3 regions of the Oikeobacillus pervagus genome follow, and region 3 is predicted to be linked to each of the others. Evidence: predicted binding sites of a transcription regulator. Region 3 holds the regulator's gene; each other region holds the start of a gene.
What was found. The regulator Rex, encoded in region 3, represses fermentation and respiration genes when NADH is low (regulators of the CRP and FNR family bind a similar motif). The targets are predictions, from matches to a motif close to TTGTGAAATATTTCACAA.
Positions count from the first base shown of each region.

Region 1: a site for Rex is predicted at 3,015-3,032, ahead of J2S13_RS09425 (nitric-oxide reductase large subunit). Genes of this name have one in related genera too.
Region 2: a site for Rex is predicted at 3,444-3,461, ahead of J2S13_RS14260 (hemerythrin domain-containing protein). Genes of this name have one in related genera too.

Region 1 is NZ_JAUSUC010000021.1:8,265-13,232, forward strand. Features, by position in the region: gene J2S13_RS09405 (SDR family oxidoreductase) at 1-216, shown strand, start outside; gene J2S13_RS09410 (TetR/AcrR family transcriptional regulator) at 358-927, shown strand; gene J2S13_RS09415 (phosphotransferase family protein) at 1,044-2,102, shown strand; gene J2S13_RS09420 (2-phosphosulfolactate phosphatase) at 2,113-2,853, shown strand; gene J2S13_RS09425 (nitric-oxide reductase large subunit) at 3,095-4,968, shown strand, end outside.
Region 2 is NZ_JAUSUC010000049.1:13,755-18,722, forward strand. Features, by position in the region: gene moaA (GTP 3',8-cyclase MoaA) at 1-14, shown strand, start outside; gene J2S13_RS14245 (methyl-accepting chemotaxis protein) at 33-971, shown strand; gene J2S13_RS14250 (molybdopterin molybdotransferase MoeA) at 984-2,279, shown strand; gene mobB (molybdopterin-guanine dinucleotide biosynthesis protein B) at 2,246-2,758, shown strand; gene J2S13_RS14260 (hemerythrin domain-containing protein) at 2,852-3,388, opposite strand; gene J2S13_RS14265 (Crp/Fnr family transcriptional regulator) at 3,490-4,191, shown strand; gene ric (iron-sulfur cluster repair di-iron protein) at 4,271-4,968, opposite strand, start outside.
Region 3 is NZ_JAUSUC010000052.1:7,499-12,466, reverse strand. Features, by position in the region: gene J2S13_RS14495 (CPBP family intramembrane glutamic endopeptidase) at 182-922, shown strand; gene J2S13_RS14490 (YdiK family protein) at 922-1,122, shown strand; gene tatC (twin-arginine translocase subunit TatC) at 1,137-1,907, opposite strand; gene J2S13_RS14480 (twin-arginine translocase TatA/TatE family subunit) at 1,925-2,101, opposite strand; gene J2S13_RS14475 (redox-sensing transcriptional repressor Rex) at 2,154-2,816, opposite strand; gene moaC (cyclic pyranopterin monophosphate synthase MoaC) at 2,901-3,419, opposite strand; gene abc-f (ribosomal protection-like ABC-F family protein) at 3,606-4,968, shown strand, end outside.

The sequences.
Region 1 (4,968 bases), on a different contig from region 3:
CAAGTTAATGCGATCGCACCGGGCTTTTTCCCGACAAAGATGTCAGAAGTATTAATTGAGAATGGCAGGGACTTCTTTTTAGGTCTAACTCCTCTAAAAAGACTCGGCAATGAGAATGATTTAAAAGGGGCAGCTGTTTTCCTTGCGTCAAAGGCATCCGATTATATGACTGGGGATACGATCATCATCGACGGGGGGACACATGCTTCAATATAGAAATGTACTTAAAAAGTTCTAAACAGGATGAACACACGAAATAGGGGAAGTAATGGTGATAATCATTTTGCCATTCATGAGAATATCACTCTCGTTCGTATGGTATAATTTTCTTAAAAAAAGAACTGAGAGGGTTTTGAAATGAAAGGCGCTATTATGGAACAGAGCATCGAACTTTTTGCGAATAAGGGATTTAAAGAAACATCGATTCAAGATATCATGGATGTTCTAAACGTAACAAAAGGAACTTTTTATTATTATTATAAAAGTAAAGAAGAAGTACTGATGGATATTCAATATCAATATATTAATCGTCTTTTGGATAGTCAGGAAAAAATTATCCATGATGAAGAAACATCCTATCAAGAAAAATTACATGAAATTATTTTTAAATTACTCAATGATATTGAAAAAGAAGGTCTGCGAGCAAAAGTATTTTTCCGTGAAATGCGACATTTAACAAATGAGCACTTAAATCAAATCATGGAGAAACGTGATCAATTTAAAGAAAATATTCAACTTGTCGTGGAAGAAGGAATCAAGAAAGGGGAATTTCGTTCTGATTTACCCCCTAATATTGTGACGTTCGGCATTTTAGGCATGGCCAATTGGAGTTATTTTTGGTTTAAACCTGAAGGACCCATCCCAGATGTAGAGGTGGCTAAAATTTTTTACAAAATGTTACTCGAAGGGATCGAGAAGAAAGAATAATTGATCGTATTGTACGGTCTTGCTTTGGTTTGCCTCAGGGATATTATCAAATACTATCCAGTTAGTAGGACAGGAAGGAAACATCTACTAGCGAAATGACGGAAAGGTGTGGTCAAATGGCACATATGATCCCTGTGCGTAAAGGGGAAGAATTAAATATAGAAAGGTTACAAGCCTACTTGCATCAAACAATAGAAGATTTACCTAATGAACCGTTAATCATTCAACAGTTTGGCACAGGTGCGTCCAATCTTACCTATTCAATTTCCATAGGAGACTTTGAGGTGGTCCTTCGTCGTCCACCGATGGGACCTGTTGCCCCAAAAGCACATGATATGGAAAGGGAATATCGTATTTTGAAGACGATTTCTGAAGTTCTACCCATCGCCCCAACTCCTTATTGCTATTGTGAAGATGAAACGATTATCGGAAAACCATTTATTATCATGGAAAGAAAACATGGGGTGTTAGTTGATACATCTTTTCCAGAAGGAATTACTCCCACCCCATTACTAGGGAAGCAAATATCTGAAATAATGGTCAATACGTTAGTAGAACTGCATGAAATTCCATACAAAGGAAGCGCTTTAGAGAAGATGAGTAAACCAGACGGATTTTTGGAAAGGCAAGTTCACGGGTGGTTAAAACGATATGATAAAGCCAAGACCGACGACATCCCTGAAGTAGAGCTTTTGAAAAAATGGTTGCTCATGCATATTCCACTTTCTCCGAGACCAACCATCATACATTATGATTATAAATTAAACAATGCTCTCTTTTCAGAAGATTTATCGAAAATGATAGGTCTTTTTGATTGGGAGATGACAACCATTGGCGATCCCTTAGCAGATGTTGGGGCAGCCATGAGCTATTGGATAGAGAAGAATGATCCAGAAGTTTTAAAAATGGGGTTTGGCAAACCGCCTGTAACGGTATATGATGGATTTTATACGAGAAAAGAATTCATAGAATCGTATAGTAAAAAGAGCGGCCGGGATGTCTCGAACATTCATTTTTATGTTACGTTTGCCTATTTTAAATTGGCTGTCATTTGTCAGCAAATATATGCCAGATATAAAAAAGGACAAACAAATGATGAACGTTTTGCCCGATTTGGTTCATTTGTCAAAATGTTAATTCAACATTCCTTGCATATGGCTCATGAAAAGTTTTGAGGTGTTTTAATTGTCAACAAAAATACAAGTCGTCATGAAAAAGGAAGATTTGGATTCGAAAAAATTGTCAGGAAATATTGCCGTTGTTTTCGATGTATTGCTTGCTACTTCCACGATCACAGCTGTATTACAAGAGGGAGCAAATGAAGTCATCCCTGTGTTTAATTGGGAAGAAGCATTAGAACAATCCCGTGCTTTTTCAACAGACAGCATCATATTGGCCGGAGAAAAAGAAGGGGAAACAATCGAAGGGTTTATTGCACCATATCCAAGTCTTCTGCGAAATCAAGTTCAAGGAAAGACCGTATTTCTATCTACAACGAATGGAACAGTGGCCATTCGTAAATCACAGACGGCGAAGAAGATGTACATTGCATCATTATTAAATTGTCAAGCAGTAAGTGAAATGCTAGTTCAAAAGCATCAAAATGAAACCATTGTACTTATATGTTCAGGTTCCCGTGGGCAATTTTGTATAGAGGATTTCTATGGTGTAGGTTATATGATTCATTGTTTACTAGAAAAATTACAAGCTGATTTGACCGATTCTGCCTTAGCAGCCCATTTATTTTATAAGCAGTATGAAAATGATGGCTATGAAATTTTACGGAATTCGAAAATCGGAAACATGCTAGTCGAATATGATTTTGGACATGAAATCACTTTCGTATCAAAAAAAAGTGTGTATGATATCGTCCCGATTTGGCAAGATGGAAAGATGGTATTAAAGGATAGCCATCTACAGAGATGAAGCAAGAAGGATGTCTCAAGAGATTTTACTTTTGAGACATCCTTTTTCATTTCAGTGTAAGTGATCCGATTGCTTTCTTTCACATAGAAAGCGTTTTTGGTAAATAGGAAATATAGGAAACATCATCGTACTTTTGAATGATTTTAAAATATTTACGGCTTATGTGATATGGCTCACCTACTGGCTCTTCCTTTTGTTTTATTTTAAATATGTAGTCAGAATGAAAGGAGGAGCATAGGGCATGAACGGGAATCAAACAAAACATAACAAATCGAAGAACAGCTTCTTAAAAGGAGTTCTGGTCTTCACACTCATTGTTAGTTTTTCCGTCTTATTATTAGGGGGATATTGGATATTTAAAGAGTTGGCACCTCGGCCATTAGAAGTTCAAACTGAAAATGGTGAAGTGTTAATGACGAAGAAATCGATTCAAGGAGGGCAAGCCGTTTTCCAAAAATATGCCCTCATGGATTACGGTACTGTGCTGGGTCACGGATCTTATATGGGCCCTGATTATACAGCCGAATCATTAAAAATCTATACAGAAGGAATGCAAGATTTTAAAGCACAAGCAAAATATCACAAAGACTTTCGTAAACTATCAGATGATGAAAAAACAATCATCCGTAAAGTGGTTATCAAAGAAATGAAAAAGAACCGCTATGATAAGAAAATGGACCAACTCGTACTAACAGATGCACAAGTGAATGGATATAAAGAAGTTCAAAAATATTATCGCGACATTTTCACAAATGGTGATGGTTGGGGATTAAAAGCCGGCTTAATCGATGAGAAAGACATGCCAAAAAATAATCGAAGCTGGGTAGATAATCAAGACCAACTAAAACAGGTTTCAGATTTTATTTTCTGGACTGCATGGCTTTCTAGTACCAAACGACCGAATGATGATATTACGTATACAAACAACTGGCCATATTTTGAGGATGCCGGAAATTCGATGTCATTTTCAGCAGTATGGTGGAGTGGGGCTAGTGTAACTCTATTAATCTTCTTTATTGGAGTCATTTTATACTTTTTTAATCGTTATCGCTTGGGGATGGAGGAAGCCTATTCGAATGGACAGTTTCCATCCTTTAATTTAAATAACCAGCCTGTGACGATTTCGCAAGTGAAAACAGGGAAATACTTTGCGGTCATTGCCATCCTTTTCCTTGTGCAATCACTTCTAGGTGCTTTACTTGCACACTACTATATTGAGCCTGATAGCTTTTTCGGAATCCAATGGATCGCAGACTTATTACCATTTAGCATTGCGAAAGGTTATCATTTGCAATTAGCCATCTTTTGGATCGCCACTTCTTGGTTAGGGATGGGAATCTTTATCGCTCCACTTGTTGGTGGAAAAGAACCGAAAAAACAAGGGTTGCTTGTAGATATCTTATTCTGGGCATTAGTCTTTTTAGTAGGTGGAAGCCTTGTTGGTCAATGGTTAGGTGCTAACGGATATCTTGGAAATATGTGGTTCCTATTCGGTCACCAAGGAATGGAATATCTTGAACTTGGGCGTGTTTGGCAGTTTATTTTGGCAGCTGGAATGGGGATTTGGTTGTTCATCGTATTTAGAGGAATTAAGCGCAGTCTAAAAAAAGAAACTGATAAAGGTGGATTGGTCCATCTACTCTTCTATTCAGCCATTGCCGTACCAGCATTCTATTGTTTTGCTTTTCTATTTAACCCTGGAACAAACATTACAATGGCCGATTTCTGGCGCTGGTGGATCATTCACTTATGGGTAGAAGGAATTTTTGAAGTATTTGCTGTTGTTGTCATCGGTTTCCTACTCGTACAAATGAATTTAGTCACAAAGAGATCAACCGTTCGTTCTTTATACTTCCAACTTACCTTATTACTTGGAAGTGGTGTACTTGGAATTGGACACCATTATTACTATAATGGATCGGCAGAAGCTTGGATTGGTTTAGGGGCTGTGTTCTCTGCTTTAGAGGTTATTCCATTAACATTATTGATTTTAGAAGCCTATGAACAATACAAGATGATGCGCGACGGCGGTGTTCATTTCCCTTATAAATCTACTTTCTGGTTCTTAATTTCGACCGCTATTTGGAATCTAGTTGGAGCAGGTGTCTTAGGATT
Region 2 (4,968 bases), on a different contig from region 3:
ATATCGGAGGGTAACTGAACAAGAGGTGTAAAATGTTTAAATCTAAGTATAAAGACTCAAAATTTTTAGAACTAGAAAATGAAATAAAGGCATTAAAAGATGAATTAGTACAAAAGGAACAGGATAAGACAATTTGGCTTTCGAAGCTCAAAAGGGAACTTACAGACGTAATTGTCCAACATGAGCATGTCAATGGACAACATCACGAGTTGGGAGATCTGGTTGATCAGATTGAAGAGAAATTTACGAATGTAGCTCATTTAAGCGAACAAAGTTCAAATAAATCCACATCACTTTTGGATAAGGGAGATTCTTTACATGATTATTCTGTCAAGATGGTGAAAAAATCTCAAGAGGGGAATCAATACGTAAAGAATGCAGAACAAGTCATCCAACAATTAGGAGAGAACATAAAAACATCGGAACAAAATATGGCCCAGTTACATCAACGTTCAAAAGAAGTTCATACAATCGTTGAAGTTATTAAAACAATTGCAGATCAAACGAATTTACTCGCTTTAAATGCATCCATTGAAGCTGCTCGTGCAGGTGAGCATGGAAAAGGATTTGCCGTTGTTGCACAGGAAGTAAAAAAACTTGCTGAAAGTACGACCGATAGTATCTCACATATTCAAACATTAACATCAGCCATTCAAAAGGAAATTTCTGAAGCTTTAGCTTCCACTAAATTAAGTACAGAACTTGTAGAAAAAGGAATGGCTGTTAGTTCAGAAACATCAGAACAAATTGCTCAAGTTTTACAATCTATTAATCATAGTCAACTAAACATAAATGAAATGAAGGAAATGATAGGAGAACAGAAAAATCTATCCTTACAAGTTGAAAACGAAATGCAACAGGCGAAACAACTGTTTAATTTGGCACATGAACTTATTTTACAACATATTGAAGATGCAAAAATGGTTGATCAGAGGCTTGAAAAAGGGATTCAACAATTAAATGAAAACTAAAGGGTGATCAAAGTGATAGAACGCCGAAAACCAATTTCTGTAGGAGAAGCTGTTCAAAGAATAATGGAATGGAAAAAGTACGGGGATGAAGAATATGTGTCTATTGAAAAAAGTGATGGACGTTTTTTAAGTCAGCCTCTTAAAGCGGACCATGATGTCCCCCATTTTGACCGTTCACCTTACGATGGGTTCGCCATTCGAAGTGAAGATACTGACAGTTGTTCTAATGAACAGCCGATTCAATTAGAAGTTGTGGATGAAATCGGGGCTGGACAAGTGAGCTCTTTCCATTTGAAACAAAATCAAGCGATTCGGATTATGACAGGGGCCGCCATTCCGAGTGGAGCTGATTGTGTAATTATGCTTGAACTGACGAGTGAAGCAGAAAAAGATGGGAAAAAGTTCATCACGATCAAACGTAAAATGAAAAAAGGTGAAAATATCTCTTTTCAAGGTGAGGATGCAAAAAAAGGGGATAAACTAATCGAAGAAGGAACAAAAGTGAATCCTGGTGTTAAGGCACTGCTCGCGACCTTTGGATATAACCAAGTGCCTGTGGTTCGTCGACCAATCATTGGTGTATTAGCAACGGGTTCTGAACTATTAGAGGTGGATGAACCATTACAATCTGGAAAGATTCGTAATTCAAATGGTCATATGATTATTTCTCAAGTTGAACGTGCAGGGGGAGTAGTCAGACGGTATGGACAATGTGAGGATCATTTAGAGGACGTGTTGAAAACGGTTCAACTTGCGGTGGAAGAATGTGATTTTGTTATTACAACAGGGGGAGTCTCAGTCGGTGATTTTGATTATTTACCGGAAATATACGATCGATTAGGTGCAAAAAAATTATTTAATAAAATCGCGATGAGACCAGGTAGTGTGACGACAGCAGCTGTTTGTAATGGAAAATTATTATTTGGTCTATCTGGGAACCCGTCAGCGTGTTACGTTGGATTCGAATTATATGTTCGTCCTATTATACGTTATTGGTTGCATCAATCTAAGCCTTTTTTAGCTAAAGGCACGGCGATACTACAAAAAGATTTTCCAAAGGCGAATCCATTTAATCGATTTGTTCGCAGTCAACTCCACTATGGAGAAGGGGGGAGACTATTTGTCAGTCCAGTAGGATTAGATAAATCAAATGTTGTCACATCCCTTGCTTGGGCCAATTGTTTAATGGTATTGCCTGGAGGTACAAGGGGATTTAAAACAGGGGATCTTGTCGATGTTCTTCTCTTAGAAGATGAAACAGGAAGTGATGTACCGTGGCAAGAAAGCAAAAAATCTTCCAAGTTGTAGGCTACCAAAATAGCGGAAAGACGACCCTTATCCAATATATTATTAAGAGTGCCAAAGCACATAATATTGCGGTAGGTACGATTAAACATCATGGACATGGGGGTCTCCCCTATATTGGGGATGAGGGGAAGGACACTTCCACTCATCGTGAAAATGGGGCTATTGCAACGGCTGTGGAAGGCGAAGGGATCGTTAATATCGTTGCAACCATCGAACAGCCTTCTATTCAAAATATATTATCCATTTACAAACTCCTTCCGATTGATTTTATTTTGATCGAGGGATACAAACAACATCCATTTCCGAAAGTGGTTCTTATAAGAGAAGAAGTGGATCTCATCCTTTTAAACCAATTGAAAAATATCCAGGCGGTCATTTCTGATGTGGATCTCAAACATCTTAAACTCTCCGTTCCGGTATTTTTAAGAAAAGAAAAAGCCCCATTCACCAATTGGTTATGGGGTACACAATATATATAAAAGAGGGGATATCAGATTTTGGGGACTGGCCCCAAAAGAGAAATTTAATCGTTAAGTACGCTAATAGGATACTGCTAAGATCGTGAAATTCGGTTAAATTGTTTCCATTCGTTCGGCAAGAAGTCTTTTTTCCTCATCAGACAACATTTGCTCAGCCATGGGAAATAAGACGCTTTCTTCTTTCATAAAATGCGAAGTTAAGACTTCATATGCGGTAACGATATATTGTGCGAATCCAAGGGCCTCTTCCTTCGTCAGTTTATCAGACATAAGGGAGGTCTGTTCTAAAAAGAGACGAATATTTTCATTTGCCAATGAATGCTCGTATTCCATCATCGCAATCGGCCCTAATTCTTTCCCTATATGAGCTGTCATCATTTCAAATAGACCATCTTCTTCCCTTCGTGAATGTTGATCAAGTGCTCTTTGGAATGAAAGAACTTTTTCACGAAGTTGTAACAGATGATTTCGTGGATCAGTTGATGAACTCGTTTGTTTAGCCCTTTCATATAGATCTTGCTTCATTTCATTCAACGGTGAATGTTCCTGATAAAGTCTTACTAATGGTTCGCAAAATTGAGAAATAGGGCGATTCCCTTGGCCTGGCACTTTACCGCAACATAATTCCATTCAACATCCCTCCTAACGTTTACAAGATTATTATACTTGATGGAATTGGTAAAAGTTGTGATAAAGATCACAAACTTCGAAAAAATAGGAGTGAACGGGCAATGAGTCGAAAAATGTACACAATTTTAAAGGATTTACCGCTTTTTAAACATTTATCAGATCAAGAGATTGAGTCAATAGCGTTAACCTCCAAGAAGAAAACAGTGAAAAGAGGGGAGCATATTTTTTTTCAAGGGGAAAAGCATGAGGCTGTTTATTTTATTGACGAAGGTACGATCAAAATTTATCGAAATGATATTCAAGGGAGAGAACAGATTGTTGCTGTCTTAAAGTCAGGAGATATGTTTCCTCATATTGGTTTCTTCCAAAAAAGTGAATATCCAGCTAATTCAATTGCGATGGAGCAAACCGACCTCATCTATATTCTATTATCTGAATTTGAGAAAGTTTTACTAGAACAGCCTGAGACAGCGGTGAAATTATATCGGATGATGGGAGAGAAAATCTCTGAATTGCAGCAACGATTGGAAGCGCAAATATTAAACGATACATATGAGAAATTTATTAAGTGGCTTCTCCGATTTGGCAATAGTTATGGAAAGGAAACGGAGGATGGAATGGTTTCTGTCATGATTCCTTTAACGAATAAAGAAATCGCCCAAATGATTGGGACAACAAGGGAGACGGTTAGTCGTATTTTAACTAAAATGAAAAATCACAACCTTGTTCATTCAGATAAAAAAAATAAATATATTTACGATCCAGAAAGTTTAACAAATGAATTAATAAAAGAAAAAGAATAAAAAAAGAAGAGTCTCATGACTGAACTAAGTCCCTTATGATCATTAGGGAGGTCAGCTGTTATGAGACTCCTTAAAAGAATTAACCTAATTCTTTAATTCTTTTAAATAATATATTATTTTCTAAATGTACATGGCGGAATGTATCATCTTCCAAGGCTTCTAACCGATTATAGACAAGTTGGTAAGTACGGCAAGCTCCCATTGGTGGGACAAAATCATTTGTTACATCGCGTAATTGTTTTAAAGCTTGACCGACTGCATCATGTTCTGATTCAAGCCCATCTAATTGAGCCAGTAATTTATTTAAATTCTCACTTGAAGGATCGTTTTCGTAGATTTTTACATAGGGAAATAGTTCTGTCTCTTCTTTAATAATATGTTGTTCTAATTCTGTTTTAATTGTATGAAAAAGGGAGTGAACTTCTTTTAAGTGTGGGGAATCCACACCATGTACACGTAAAACTTTTGTCACATAAGGTGTAAGCTGTGGAAACTCTTCATTTAAATAGCGATGATGAGTATTCACGACATAGTCGACAATAGAAGAGAGGTCGGCGGTCATCCAATCCTGTTGTACCCCCTCTGTATTCATCTCTTCATATAGGCCATTTAAGGTAGAGACTAATACTTCTGCATCAAGTCCCCTTTCACTAGCAGCCTCTTTAATTGGACGATTTCCTCCACAACAAAAATCAATTCTATTTTTCTTAAATAAATCACTTGATTTCGGTAAATCATTGACAATTTCTCCAATGATACTATCTACAGTAAATGGAT
Region 3 (4,968 bases):
TATACATGCATATTTTGAGGAGATGTTAAGTAGAAGATTGGGATTCCTCCATTTACAAAAACGGTCTATTTGAAAAATATGTACGAAAACGATTAAAATGAAGTATGGGATTCATCAAGTGAAATAGCAGCGGCTATCTTATTTATCGTATCCTAACAAAAATAAAGGGGTTCAACTAAATTTGAAAAAAGAATATGGTTTTATATTAATAGTTTACCTTATTATGCACTTATCCAGTTTTATCGGAATTCCTCTTGTTTATAAAATTGGCATTAATCAAGGCGTTGAGCCTTCTATGATGCAGCAACTAACGCCTGGCTACTGGCTGACATTCAGCTTCTCTGTTGCCTTAGTCATCATTCTGCTCATCTTAAAGAAAGCAGAAATAAGACAAACCCGACTCCATTCAGATCCTCCTATGCATGTACAGGGTTCGACCTTTTGGGCAATTGCTGGAGTATTTCTCGCCTTTTTTGCTCAAGATATTGCCATTAGAATTGAACTTTTACTTGGAGTCACTCCTGGATCGGAAAACACGCAACAAATTATTCAAATTATCGAATATGTACCCTTTACGATGATTGTTGCCTCTATATTAGGTCCCATCCTCGAGGAAATTGTCTTCCGAAAGGTCATATTCGGCAGCCTCTATGAAAGATTTCCCTTTTGGGTTGCTGCACTCATTAGTTCAGTTATTTTCTCTGCGGCCCATATGGAACTAGAGCATACTTTATTATATTCTGCCATGGGATTTACCTTTGCTTTTTTATATGTAAAAACAAAACGTTTAATCGTTCCCATTATCGCTCACGTGTCGATGAATACATTGGTCATATTAGGCCAATATTTCTTTCGGGATGAATTAGAAAAATATATAGAAGAAGCAGAAAAAATTTCAGGGTTTATTGGAGGATTCTTTTAATGAAACAAACATCATGGTTACCCGGGACATTAAACATCCTACTAGGAGTGTTTTTTACTTATATTGCGATTGTGACAGTGAATTCGAATGGCTTTGGATTTTTTACTTACTTGCTCATTCTATTAGCGACCTTAGATATTGGCACGGGCTTACGAATGACCTTTGCTCATTTTCGTCATAAAAAGAGAGAAAAAAAATAGACCGCTTGATCGGTCTATTTTTTTTGAGCTTCTTCCGACTCTATTTCCCTTTCCATTTGCTCTTCTGCCTCAATTACCTTTCGATAGCCAATTTTTGAGATCCAAATACTAATTTCGTATAAAATACAAAGTGGAATGGTGACCATCATATGTGACATCACATCTGGCGGGGTAATAAGAGCCGCAATGACTAATAAAGTGAAATAGGCATATTTACGAATTTTTGCTAAAAACATCGGAGTGATAATTCCTAATCGTGTTAGAAACAACATGACAACCGGCATTTGGAATAAGAAACCAAACGGAATCGTAATTTGAAATAAGAACTGAAAATATTCATTAATACCGATAACCTGTTGAATATCTAGTTTTTCCGACATATTCATCATAAATCGAACAACAAATGGAAAAAGGATAAAATAAGAAAAGGAAAGGCCCCCTAAGAAAAGGAAGACAGAAATTGGAATATAACTTAAAGTAACCTTCCTCTCTTTCTCATATAACCCTGGGCTGATAAAGGCCCATAATTGATACAAAATGACGGGTGAAGTGATGATAAAAGCCAACACAAAGGCCATTTGAAAATAGATTTTCAAAGGGTCCGTCATTCTAAAAGCATTCATCGTTAATTCTTTCGCCTCATCCGCTGACTGTAAATAACGAATAATCGGTTCAGCTAAGAAAAGACTGCCGATGATTGCAATGAAGAAGAAAACGACTACAATCATGAGTCGTTTTCTTAATTCACTTATATGCTCAAAAATCGTCATTTCATTTTGACTCATTCTATTTCATCCTATCATCACTTAGCGTCTTTTTTATCTTTTGAATCATCATCTTCTGCTAAGCCTTTCGTAGCGTCTTTAAATTCGCGCAATGTATCTCCTGCGGCTCTTCCTAATTGAGGGAGCTTTTTTGGACCGAATAATAATACAGCAACAAGTGCAATGATAAGAATACTGCCGATACCTAGTGGCATAAATGCTACACCTCCTTCCTCTAATAATAACTGATTTTGATCATTTTTTCTATTAAGAATTTGTCTCTTCTATGACTTCTTCAGGATAGTTTTTTAGAAAATAAACAAGTGACTGTAATTCAACAGCTAAATCAATGTGATGGACTCTGATCGAAGAAGGTACCGTTAATCTGGCAGGAGTAAAATTAAGTATTCCTTTGATATCCGCTTTTACTAGTCGATCGGTAATTTGTTGGGCAACTGGCGCTGGTACGGTAAGAATTGCCACATGAATTTGTTCTGAAGCTAATCTTTCTTCTAGTTCATCCAAATGATGGACATCAACATCCCCAATTTTCTTCCCGACTTTTTCTGCATTTACATCAAATGCAATATCTATTCTAGTATTATTATTTTTCATAAAATTATAATTTAAAAAAGCCGTGCCTAAATTTCCGACACCAATTAATGCCACTTTCGTAATTTCATCTTGATCTAATGTTTTTCTAAAAAAAGATAGCAAATATCCTACATTATATCCATATCCTTTTTTTCCAAGAGCACCGAAGTAAGAGAAATCACGTCGAATCGTTGCTGAATCGACTTTTACCGCTTCACTTAACTCGGCAGATGAAACTCTTTGCTTGCCTGACGAATGGAGATTTTGAATAAATCGATAATACAATGGCAATCTTTTTGCCGTTGCTTGTGGAATTTTCATTGATTCTTGATTCATAATCTTTCCTCCAACTGCACTAAACCTATACTTTTTTTCTATAGTAAAATTGCATGAATCTTTTCCGTGATTCATGCGTATAACTTACTCTTCCCTATCTGATGTAGGCTGTTCATTTAATTGTTTATAATAATCTGGACTTGAGACTCCACCTGTTTTTTCAATTAAATAGGTAGGGCCTATGACCATTCCTTTGTCCACCGCCTTACACATATCATAAACGGTTAATGCACAGACAGAAGCAGCTGTTAACGCTTCCATTTCTACACCTGTATTCCCCTTTGTTTTTACTTTCGAGGTAATCATTAATTGATAGCACTCACTTTTTTTCTCCCATTCGAAAGAAAGATCGATTCCTTTTAGCGGAATGGGATGACACATCGGAATGATTTCCCACGTCTTCTTCGCCGCCATAATTCCGGCTACTTGCGCTACTGCTAGTACATCCCCTTTCTTCATCTTATTATTTTGAATTGCCCCGTAAATCTCATCATTCACTTCAATGCTAGATCTAGCAATCGCTGTTCGAACTGTTTCAGGTTTTCGACTTACATCGACCATTTTCGCTCGGCCTTCTTCATTAAAATGAGTAAATTGCGACAACATGAACACCTCTTTTTTTACATAATACACTATTTTTCTATGATTGTCTTTGAACTTTGAATATCTTTTCACAAATCATTGAACCTATTCGCACCGTATCTCCTTTAATCATTTAAAATAATCCTCACTGTTGCCTGCCTTATTATGAATAGGATACACTTACAATAGGAATAAGAGGTGAGAAAAATGATTTTACTGCAAGTACAACAACTTTCAAAATTTTTCGCAGCCGAACAAATTTTGTCTAACATAAAGCTAGAAATTCAAACAAACGACCGAATTGCCCTTGTTGGCAGAAATGGGGCGGGAAAATCCACCTTATTAAAGATCATTTCCGGACAAATGTCTTATGATTCCGGCGAAATTATGAAGCCGAAGGACGTATCCATCGGTTATTTAGCCCAGAATACCGGTTTGGAATCCAATTTGTCGATTTGGGAGGAAATGATATCCGTCTTTCACTATCTGCAAAAGATGGAAAAGGATTTGAGGAAACTAGAACAATCCATGTCAGACCCTGCAATCTACCAAGATGAAAAGAAATACGAAAAAGTGTTAAGAGACTATGATCACTTACAAGTGAAATTTAAAGAACTTGGTGGATACCAATATGAGTCAGATACTCGTTCTGTTCTTCACGGATTAAACTTCCAAGACTACGATTATTCGACCAAAATCTCTACTTTAAGCGGTGGGCAAAAGACAAGGCTTGCTTTAGGAAAACTATTATTAACAAAGCCGGACATTCTCATTTTAGACGAGCCTACCAACCATCTGGATATCGAGACTTTATCATGGTTAGAGCAATATTTACAAAACTATGATGGTGCTATCTTGATCGTTTCCCATGACCGTTATTTTCTGGACAAGGTGGTCAACCAAGTTTATGAAATAAGTCGTCATAAAATAAAGAAGTATGTTGGGAATTATAGTAAATATTTAATTCAAAAGGCAAAAGACTACGAACGAGAAATGAAACAATTCGAAAAACAGCAAGATGAAGTGGCAAAGCTTCAAGATTTTATCCAAAAAAACATTGCGAGAGCTTCCACTACCAAACGGGCACAAAGCCGGAGAAAACAATTAAATCGTTTAGAATTAATGACTAGGCCAGAAGGCGATGAAAAATCAGCCCATTTTTCGTTTACGATTGAAAAGCAAAGTGGGAATGAAGTATTACACGTCAATAATGTAGCGATTGGATATGAAGGCGTCGCTGTAGCCGAAAATATCTCTTTTCATCTCACTCGTGAAGAAAGTGTAGCTATAGTGGGACCGAATGGAATTGGAAAATCTACGCTCCTGAAGACAATTATTGATAAATTGCCCACACTTAAAGGGGAAATCACTTTAGGAACCAATGTGACAATCGGCTATTACGATCAGGAACAAGCCGAATTAACATCAAATAAAACCGTCTTAAATGAGTTATGGGATGAATACCCGACGAAACCGGAAAAAGAGATCCGTACGACATTAGGAAATTTCCTCTTTTCAGGTGATGATGTCCTTAAACCTGTTCATGCTTTAAGTGGTGGCGAAAAAGCAC